DNA from 3 places in the Colwellia sp. Bg11-12 genome. Region 2 is predicted to be linked to each of the others. Evidence: predicted binding sites of a transcription regulator. Region 2 holds the regulator's gene; each other region holds the start of a gene.
What was found. Region 2 encodes FNR, which switches genes on or off when oxygen is low (the NO sensors DNR and NnrR bind a similar motif). Its sites were predicted from a motif close to TTGATCTAGATCAA; they were not measured.
Positions count from the first base shown of each region.

Region 1 (3,292 bases), on a different contig from region 2:
GGTAATACGTTTCGCCAAATCCTGAAGCTTTCTGCCGCTTGCCCTACCAACATGCCTAAACCGTCAATAACTTTAGTTGCGCCATTTACTTTCGCCCAAGCTAAAAATGGGGTCAGTTCTTTTCCATACACCATATCGTAGCAATGAGTATTGGTGACAAGTTCTGTTGGTATAGGTGGAATTGTCCCGGTTAGGCTTGCTGAGGTTGCATTGATAATAAGATCAAACTTTGCTTTACCTAGCGTATCAAACCCTGCAGCAAAAAGTTTATCGTTTTTAAACTTTTTAATGAGTGCTTCTGCTTTACTCACGGTTCTGTTCGCTATAACAATGACCTGTGGTGCTTGTGCTAATAACGGTAGAACTACGCCTTTAGCGGCCCCACCAGCGCCCAGTAATAATATGCGACTATTCTTTAATGAAACATTATGGTTAAGCAAGTCTTGTACAAGCCCTTCCCCATCAGTGTTATCTCCAAATATCTTTCCATTTGCAAAAGATAACGTATTCACCGCGCCGGCAAGTTCAGCACGTTCGGTTAGATGATCACATAATGCCATAGCTTGCTCTTTAAACGGTGAGGTAATGTTTGCACCTTTAGCACCACTTTTCATAAAAGCATTTATCGTTTTTTCAAATTGATCTAATGCGACATATTCACTTTGATAGTTAAGTTGCTGTTGAGTTTGTTGAGCAAAAGATTGATGAATAATCGGTGAACGTGATTGTTTAATAGGGTTACCAAAAACGCGATATTGATCCATATGAGGCACTGAGTAAGAAATCATACTTAAGATTATCGTAATAAAGGCATGATGAATATAAAAAAGGCAGTAACTTTTATATAAAAAGTGACTGCCTTATAAGGTTATTAAGTATTATCGCTATGGGTAATGTTAAAACTTGTAACCTAACATGATTGAATAAACCATCGGATCAACGTCTACTGATGCCAAGCCTTTAATGTCACCAATCTTGAAGGTAGCGTCGGTATTAATATCAATATAACGAGCAGAAGCATTTATATGCCATTTATCATTGATTAGGTAATCTGCGCCGACTTGTAATGAAAAGCCAAATGAACCATCGAGTTCTAAATCGTTAAATCCTAGATTTTCAGGCGTACTTTTGAAGTCTTCATCAAAAAATATTGTGTAGTTAACACCAACACCAACGTAAGGCTTAATACTTGAAGCATTATCAAAGTAATATAGTGCACTAATTGTTGGCGGTAACTGAGTTACTTCAGCTAAAGTTGCACCGTCAACATTTGCGCCAAATAGTCCACCAGAAATACTTTGAGGATCATGAATGGTGATATCATGAGTAAATGGTGTTGCTGCTAAAACTTCTATAGCCCAATTGTTATCGTAAAAATAAACAAAATTTAAACCCAGTTGAGTATTGTCATCAACCGACACAGATAACGGTGTATTACCACCGAGTGCTTCAACATAAACACCTGATTTGTCGCTGTCTGGGTTGACCATGGTAGCACCACCACGTACAACAAAATCTCCGGCTTTATAATCTGCAGCCATTGCAGTTATAGAAAGAGAGGATAAAACAGCTAATGTGAGTAAACTTTTTTTCATGAGAGTAGTCCCTATTTATCTTGTGATATTTAATGACGCCGATTTTATAGATACCTAAAAATAAAAACTTGACCTAGCGCAATTAAATCGCTTTGTTTTAACTTTTCCCATCACTAGACTGATTTTAAAAAGCTATGTTATGCTGTGTCCTTAGATAAAATAAGGATCTTTTAGCATATTGTTCTCTCAAAAAACTGCATATAGAACTTACCTCTATAATTGGCTCACGCTATATACCCTTTGTAATATTGTTGTCGCTTTACTCATAGGATCACGTTTTTATCAAAGCCAAACGATACCCGACAGCTTTATTGGTATTTTATTTGGTCTAACCCAAGGTATTGGCCAATTAGGTCTATTGTCTTTTATAGCTAGCCTACCTCTATACCTGTTGGCAAAGATTACGAATAAAAAACAACTTGTCATTTATAGTGCGCTAATTTTAAGTTGCATCGGATTAACAGCATTACTCGCTGATACCTTTATTTATCAATTATATCGATTTCATATCAATGCGATGGTCATAGAGTTATTTATTGCTGGGGGTAGTGAGATAATTTCATTTCCAATGTCAATGTGGCTCATTATACTTGGTTTAATCACTGTCGTTTTAATAGGACAGTACTGTATTGTAAAAGCCGTAACTTGGTATATAGACAAGGATAAAAAAACCCACAAAGCATTTCTTTATTTAATTCCCTTATGTATTTTATCTAGCCATATCATTCACATTTGGGGGGATGGAACCTATAACAGAGACATTACCAAGCAAAGTAAATTACTTCCTTTAGCTTACCCTACAACGGCTAAATCTTTGATGGCGAAGTATGGTTTACTTGATGTTAAAGCACATAAAACGCAGTCACTGCTCAAGCATAATAAAGTCAAAAGTAATCTGGATTATCCTCTCGCTGAAATTGCAGTAACAGAAACAGAATCAAAGTTTAATATTATTATGATTGTTATTGATTCATGGCGGGCAAATATGGTTTCACAGACATTGACTCCTAACATATTTGCTTTTAAGGAAAAATCTTTGCAGTACTTAAACCACTACAGTGGTAGTAACAATACTCGCCATGGCATGTTCTCGTTAATGTATGGCATACCGGGTAGTTATTGGGATAGTGTTTTAAAAGAACAACAAAGCCCAGTACTGATGAAAACTTTAATTAATCAAGGTTATCAAGCTCAAATTTTTGCCAGTGCTAAATTAACGTTACCTGAATTTGATCAAACCCTTTTTTCTGATATTCCTTCTTTAAGGCTCACATCAGAAGGTAACAAACCTTGGCAACGCGATGAAAAACTAACGAAAGACTACTTAGATTGGTCAAGTAATAATTCACAAAAAAAACCCAGTTTTAGCTTATTATTTTTCGATTCAGCTCATGGCTTTTCTTTGCCTGATGATTATAAAAAGCTTTTTAAACCGAGCCTAGATGAAGTAAATTTTCTTGCCTTAAATGATAATTACGACGCGGAACCTTTTATTAATCTGTATAAAAATTCATTGCATTATATTGATGGTAAAGTTGGTGAAGTACTTGACTCATTAACAGGGAAACTAGACAACACTATTGTTATTATTACTAGTGACCACGGTGAAGAGTTTAATGATAGCAAGTTAGGTTATTGGGGTCACAATAGTAATTATTCAAAATACCAGACTGCAGTACCCCTTATTATTCATTGGC
Region 1 is NZ_JACGUZ010000059.1:1,164-4,455, forward strand. It holds gene aroE (shikimate dehydrogenase) at 1-764, opposite strand, end outside; gene H4J39_RS05930 (OmpW family protein) at 897-1,595, opposite strand; gene H4J39_RS05935 (DUF3413 domain-containing protein) at 1,774-3,292, shown strand, end outside.
Region 1: a site for FNR is predicted at 1,664-1,677, ahead of H4J39_RS05930 (OmpW family protein). Genes of this name have one in related genera too.

Region 2 (3,292 bases):
TATATTTAAAGATCTAAACCTGACGCTAATAGACCTTATGCTAGAGGCGAAATGTAGCCATCAGGTTTAATGGCTAATACATCACAGTTTAGACGGTCAATTACGTGCTCTGCGGTATTGCCGATCAATGCTGCTGAAATTCCTGTACGGCCAATGGTTCCTAAAACAACTAATTCTGCATCGATTTCGTTAGAAATACTTTGAATAACATCTTCAGGTAAACCCTCTTTCACGTGCGTGTTTTCAATGGGTATGTTGTAACTATTTGCATGACTTTCCATTGCACTTCTATGGTGGTTAAACATGGTCTCGTTATATTCGCAGGCATTAAACTCTGGGATTTCAATGGCAATATTTACAGGCGTACCTGGGTAAGAATTAACTAAGTGGATATTAGCCTTAATGAGTGATGAGAAAGCAATCGATTCTTGAGTTAATTTTTTATTAAGTGCTTTGTGCTCTTCATCGTCACTGCCCATGTTAAGTGCGGTAAGCAAATTACCATTGCTTGGCCAGCTATGATCTTTAACAAGTAATACAGGACAAGGGCATTTTCTGAGAATATGCCAGTCTGTTGGCGTAAAAATAACAGATTTTAGCTTATCGTGTTGATGTGTGCCTTTGATAACAATATTAAAATTTTCAGCAAGCACTTTTTTGATTATTTTCTCAAATGGACGGTTATGCCAAATAATACAAATGTCTATGTTAATATTATCGTGATTAATTTCAGAAATTTTTTCTGCTAACCATTGTTGACTATCATTAATAACAGACTGGCGCATTGCTTCACGTTCTTCGCCAGAAAGCATCGTCGTCATTTCATAAGATAAATCATAAATGGTTAAAAATGCGGTGATTTCTCCCCCACTATAGCGAGCTAATTCAATAGCACGCTTTAACGCTTTTTGATTTTCAGTGGTGGGGTCAATAACGGCTAATATTTTTTTATACTTTTCCATACATTTACTCCTAACGCATTAAATACTAATAATATTAACAATAGACTATATTTGGTACATGTTATTTGCGTTACATCATAATATTTCAATAAAAAAAATGCTTAACATGATCAATGTTAAGCATTTTATGTAAATTTCTATAGAAACTAAAGTGAAGCACACTCGTTAAGTTTATCCATATCTAAAATAGTAATAAGCTTACCTTCGACGCCAATCAATTCATTTTTTTGAAAACGATTTAATAATCGGCTAATCGTTTCTACCGTTAGGCCAATATAATTACCAATATCGCTTCGCGTCATGGTTAAGCGAAAGTCTGTCGCTGACATCCCTCGCGCATGATAACGACTCGCTAGTGTTGAGATAAATGTCGCCAAGCGCTGTTCAGCATTTTTACGATTAAGTAAGGTTAACATTTCTTGATCTGAGCGTATTTCCGAACTCATCATACGCAGAATTTGTTTTTTTAACTTCGGCATAGTATTCGATAATGTATCGAGTGTGTTGTAGGGTATTTCACAGACCATTGATGTTTCTAGCGCTTTTGCAAAGCTAGGGTGTTCTGATTCTGCAATAGCATCAAAACCTAATAAATCGCCAGCTAAATGAAAACCGGTAATTTGTTCTTCCCCTTGTTCATTTACCGTGAATGTTTTAAATGTTCCAGAGCGAATAGCGTACAACGCTTGCATTTTATCGCCGTCTTGAAATATTTGTTCACCTTTATGAATAGGGCGTTTACGGTCGATAATACTGTCTAGCGTATCAAGTTCTTTCTCATTTAAAGAAAACGGTAAACATAGCTCACTGATACTACAATTTTGACAATGAATGTGCTGAGATGTAGAACATGGCTTTTTATACATATTAACCTAAATGATTTATTTATCTTTAATAATTTCGATCATATTAAAACAACTGCTGATATGCAATCATTAAACTGTATATTCCATACATAATTATCATAAAGGCCATTGTTTTTTTAAATTTCATGTTAGTTAACAAAGACTTTATTCCAAAAGAACCTAATGAAATACTCAACAATGCCGGCAAGGTACCTAAACCAAAACATGTCATTATCAAGGCGCCACTTAGAGTACTTCCACTCGCTAATGACCAAGTTAAGGTTGAATAAACTAAACCACAAGGTAGCCATCCCCAGATAGCGCCTAATGCTAAAGCTTGTTTAGTATTTTTTACAGGGATAAACCTCTTACTTAATGGTGATAAAAAGCGCCAAAGCACTTTACCTATTTTTTCAACTTTTGATAGCCACATTAGCCATTGACCCAAGTATAAGCCTAGTAATATTAAAAATACTGCGGCGAACAGTCGAAGAAAACCTAAGGGCACACCAATATTTTTTGCAGCAATCGAACTACTAAAACCAACGATACCACCAATTAAGGTATAAGAAAAAATACGGCCAAAATTATAAGCACTGACCAGTTTAAATTGATCACTTACCTTATGTTGAGGAGATATTGCTGATGTTAGCATAGTGGTTATGCCGCCACACATGCCAATGCAATGGCCCGAACCTAATAAGCCAATAATAAAAGCAGATAAATAATCAATACTTAGCATATTAGTTACTTAATACCCGTATCATTGTCTTTTTTTTCTATACTGTTAGTTTCAGTTGAACGCTCAGCGCTTTTATTTTTGTTATCATCAAATAAAATACTCATGCCTTGTTTTTCTAAATCATCAAATTGTTCAGTTTTTACTGCCCAAAAAAATAGATATATGCCTAAGGCCGTTAGTATTATCGCAATAGGGATCAAAATATAAATAATGCTCATTGTCTTTATTCTCTATTTTTGTGTCACGATTATTTTTTGAGTAAACGTAATGAATTGGTGATCACTAATATTGAACTCGCCGACATGCCTATTACAGCCATGTATGGAGTAATGAAACCTGCAACGGCAAGTGGTAATACGATAGCATTATAACCAAATGCCCATAAATAATTTTGCCAAATAATACGGCGTGTTTTACTCGCGACACGTGTCAGCGTTGTTACTGACTTTAAACGATTATTCAATAAAATAACGTCTGCACCGCTTTTGGCTATATCAGTACCACTACCCATCGCAATAGAAATATGAGCTGCGCCAAATACGGGGGTGTCATTTACGCCGTCTCCAACCATCGCAACGGTTGAACCATTGGGTTGTCGCTTAATAATCGCCATTTTATCTGTCGCCGTCAAAGTACTGTGTACTTCATCTAAATGAAGTAACGCTTGAACTTTGTTACATCCCACTGCGTGATCACCTGATAGCATAATGGTATATATATTTTTTTTCTTCAAATTACCTAAG
Region 2 is NZ_JACGUZ010000061.1:37,314-40,605, reverse strand. It holds gene uspE (universal stress protein UspE) at 36-962, opposite strand; gene fnr (fumarate/nitrate reduction transcriptional regulator Fnr) at 1,109-1,828, opposite strand; gene H4J39_RS08130 (sulfite exporter TauE/SafE family protein) at 1,872-2,549, opposite strand; gene ccoS (cbb3-type cytochrome oxidase assembly protein CcoS) at 2,555-2,767, opposite strand; gene H4J39_RS08120 (heavy metal translocating P-type ATPase) at 2,797-3,292, opposite strand, start outside.

Region 3 (3,292 bases), on a different contig from region 2:
AAGGTTACAGCATCAGCAATTTTTACATCTTTGTTAATGCGTACTTGGCGCATTCTCATGCCTTTTTCATATTTACCTGAGCAAATACGCATAAAGGCAATACGGTCACGATGTTTTGGATCCATATTCGCTTGAATTTTAAAAACAAAGCCAGTGAACTTTTCTTCTTGGGCGGTAACTTCTCTAACGTCTGTTAAACGTGGTAAGGGTTTTGGCGCCCATTTAGTTAAACCGTTAAGCATATGGTCAACACCAAAGTTACCCAAGGCAGTTCCAAAAAATACTGGTGTGAGTTCACCCTTTAAAAATTCTTCTAAGTTAAACTCATGTGAGGCGCCAGAAACGAGCTCTAACTCTTCGCGTAAATCATCAGCATAGGTACCAATGACTTTGTCTAATTCCGGGTTATCAAGCCCTTTGATAATTCTCTCTTCTTGGATCATATGACCAAGGCCTGACTGATATAAAAATATCTCGTCAGTTAAAATGTTATAAACACCTTTAAATTCTTTACCCATGCCAATTGGCCAAGTAATAGGCGCACATTTTATTTTAAGAATCTCTTCTACTTCATCCATTACTTCCATTGGATCTCGTACATCGCGATCCATTTTATTCATAAAAGTAATAATGGGTGTATCACGTAAGCGAGTAACTTCCATTAATTTAACCGTACGTGCTTCAACACCTTTAGCAACATCGATAACCATTAAACACGAATCGACCGCGGTGAGAGTTCGGTAGGTATCTTCGGAAAAGTCTTCATGGCCTGGTGTGTCGAGTAAGTTGACCAAGCAGCCGTTATAAGGAAATTGCATGACAGAGGTTGTAATAGATATACCACGCTCTTTCTCCATTTCCATCCAATCAGATTTTGCATGCTGACCTGATTTCTTACCTTTAACAGTCCCGGCTCTTTGCAAAGCTTGACCAAAAAGTAATACTTTTTCAGTGATGGTGGTTTTACCCGCATCAGGATGGGAGATGATTGCGAAAGTACGTCTTAGATTAACTTCATTAGCCTGTAGCGTTGTCATGTTTTAAAAGTTCTCTTTGGTGTACATGCTAATGCACATAAACAATTTTCTTAAAGTCCTTGGGATCTTCTAATAATCCCATAATTGGCGCGCATTGTACCATAAATATGAAAAGCCGCATCAGGGGACTGTCTTTAAATAATGATTTTTATTAATAATATTTATACTAATTTTAACTTTTAAATTTTTTTTATCAGCCATAAACCATTTTTCCGTAAATAAAGGAGATTTGCGTATGCAGAAGGTTAAGTCGTTAGGTAAATAGACGTGTTATTTAAATACTTGATCAAAATCAATATCCAATATGAGCAATGCTGTAAATTGAGTTTGTTCGCTGCTTTAACAAAGCGACTATATAAAATTTCAAGGTGATACCGTGGACTTAGCAAGAAGAAATTTTTTTAAAGCAAAAAAACTAACCACAACACCAGCAGTTCGGTTGCCATGGGTGATTAACGAAGTCACTTTTATTGATGGTTGCACACAATGTGGTGACTGCATAACATCTTGCCCTGAAAACATTATTAATAAAGGTGATGGCGGTTTCCCTGAAGTTAATTTTCTATTGGGTGAATGTACCTTTTGTCAGCAGTGTGTCGAGAGTTGTCAGCAAAATATTTTTATTGAATCTGGTCTTATTGCTTCAAGTAATGCTTGGGATTTAGATATATCAATTAAGAGTGATTGTTTGGCGGCTAATGGAGTCTTTTGTCAAAGCTGCCAAGATAGCTGTGAAACTGAAGCTATCTCTTTTAAGTATATCAATTCATCCGTACCACAACCCCATATTACGCTGAACGATTGCACAAGTTGTGGCGCCTGTGTGGCTATTTGCCCGCAATCATCCATTCAATTAAAACCCAAAAATTCAGCAGAAGAACAATCTGCAAATACCAATAGGAGAGTTATATGAGTGCTCTTGAACAAATGATTTGGAATATTCTAGGTTATTCATCGATGCCCGTTATTTTTTTAGCCGGCTTTGCCGGTACCGCACTAGTTGCTATCGCACTTTTAAAAATGTTAGGTGTTAAATCTGTAGGGGAAGAGTAGTGATAAATCTATTAGAAGAATCCATTAATATTGCGGGTGTACTTTTTGTTGCTCAGTCAAGTAACACTGAGGAAGTGGCTAAAGAATTAGGAAAGTTCCCTGGGGCTGAAGTGCATGAAATTGCCGATAATGGCTCTATGGTAGTAACCATAGAAGAGAACGATTTAAACAGAGGTGAAAAAGGCAAAGGCCTTATTAACACCATAACAGATATGAGTAATTTACCGGGCGTGGTCTCATCATCATTGATTTTTCATCATAATGATTATGGATTACCACAACATCAGGGGATAAAGGTATGACATTAACAAGACGCGATTTTATAAAAGCAAATGCAATTGCAGCAACGGCTGTAGCGGCTGGAATTGCTGTACCTACTTCAGCTTCAAACCTGATCACTAAATCGTCAGATACAACCATAAAATGGGATAAAGCCCCTTGTCGTTTTTGTGGCACAGGTTGTAGTGTGCTTGTCGGTACACAAGAAGGAAAAGTCGTTGCTACTCAAGGCGACCCTCAGGCAGAAGTGAACAAAGGCTTGAATTGTATCAAAGGCTACTTTTTATCTAAAATTATGTACGGTAAAGACAGATTAACTCAGCCTTTACTGCGGATGAAAGACGGTGTTTATGCTAAAGAAGGTGAGTTCACGCCGGTAAGTTGGGATACTGCCTTTGATGTCATGGCTGAAAAGTTTAAAGCGGCTTTAAAGAAAAAAGGACCAACTTCTGTCGGTATGTTTGGCTCGGGTCAATGGACCGTTTGGGAAGGTTATGCCGCTTCAAAATTAATGAAAGCAGGCTTTCTAACCAACAATCTTGATCCTAATGCGCGTCATTGTATGGCATCTGCTGTTGGTGGTTTTATGCGTACCTTTGGTATCGACGAACCTATGGGCTGTTACGATGATTTAGAAGCTGCGGATGCGTTTGTACTTTGGGGCTCTAACATGGCAGAAATGCACCCCATTCTATGGTCGCGTTTAGCTGATCGCCGTTTAAGTCACCCTCATGTAAAAGTTAACGTATTATCAACCTATAAGCATCGCAGTTTTGAACTTGCTGATAACGGTATGATTTTCACACCGCAAACAGATTTAGCGATATTAAATTTTATTGCAAATTACATTATTCAAAATAATGCCGTGAATGAAGACTTCATGAAGAAGCATGTGAATATTCGTGAAGGCGTTACGGATATTG
Region 3 is NZ_JACGUZ010000056.1:181,792-185,083, forward strand. It holds gene prfC (peptide chain release factor 3) at 1-1,037, opposite strand, end outside; gene napF (ferredoxin-type protein NapF) at 1,414-1,950, shown strand; gene H4J39_RS05155 (TIGR02808 family protein) at 1,947-2,090, shown strand; gene H4J39_RS05160 (chaperone NapD) at 2,090-2,392, shown strand; gene napA (nitrate reductase catalytic subunit NapA) at 2,389-3,292, shown strand, end outside.
Region 3: a site for FNR is predicted at 1,320-1,333, ahead of napF (ferredoxin-type protein NapF). Genes of this name have one in related genera too.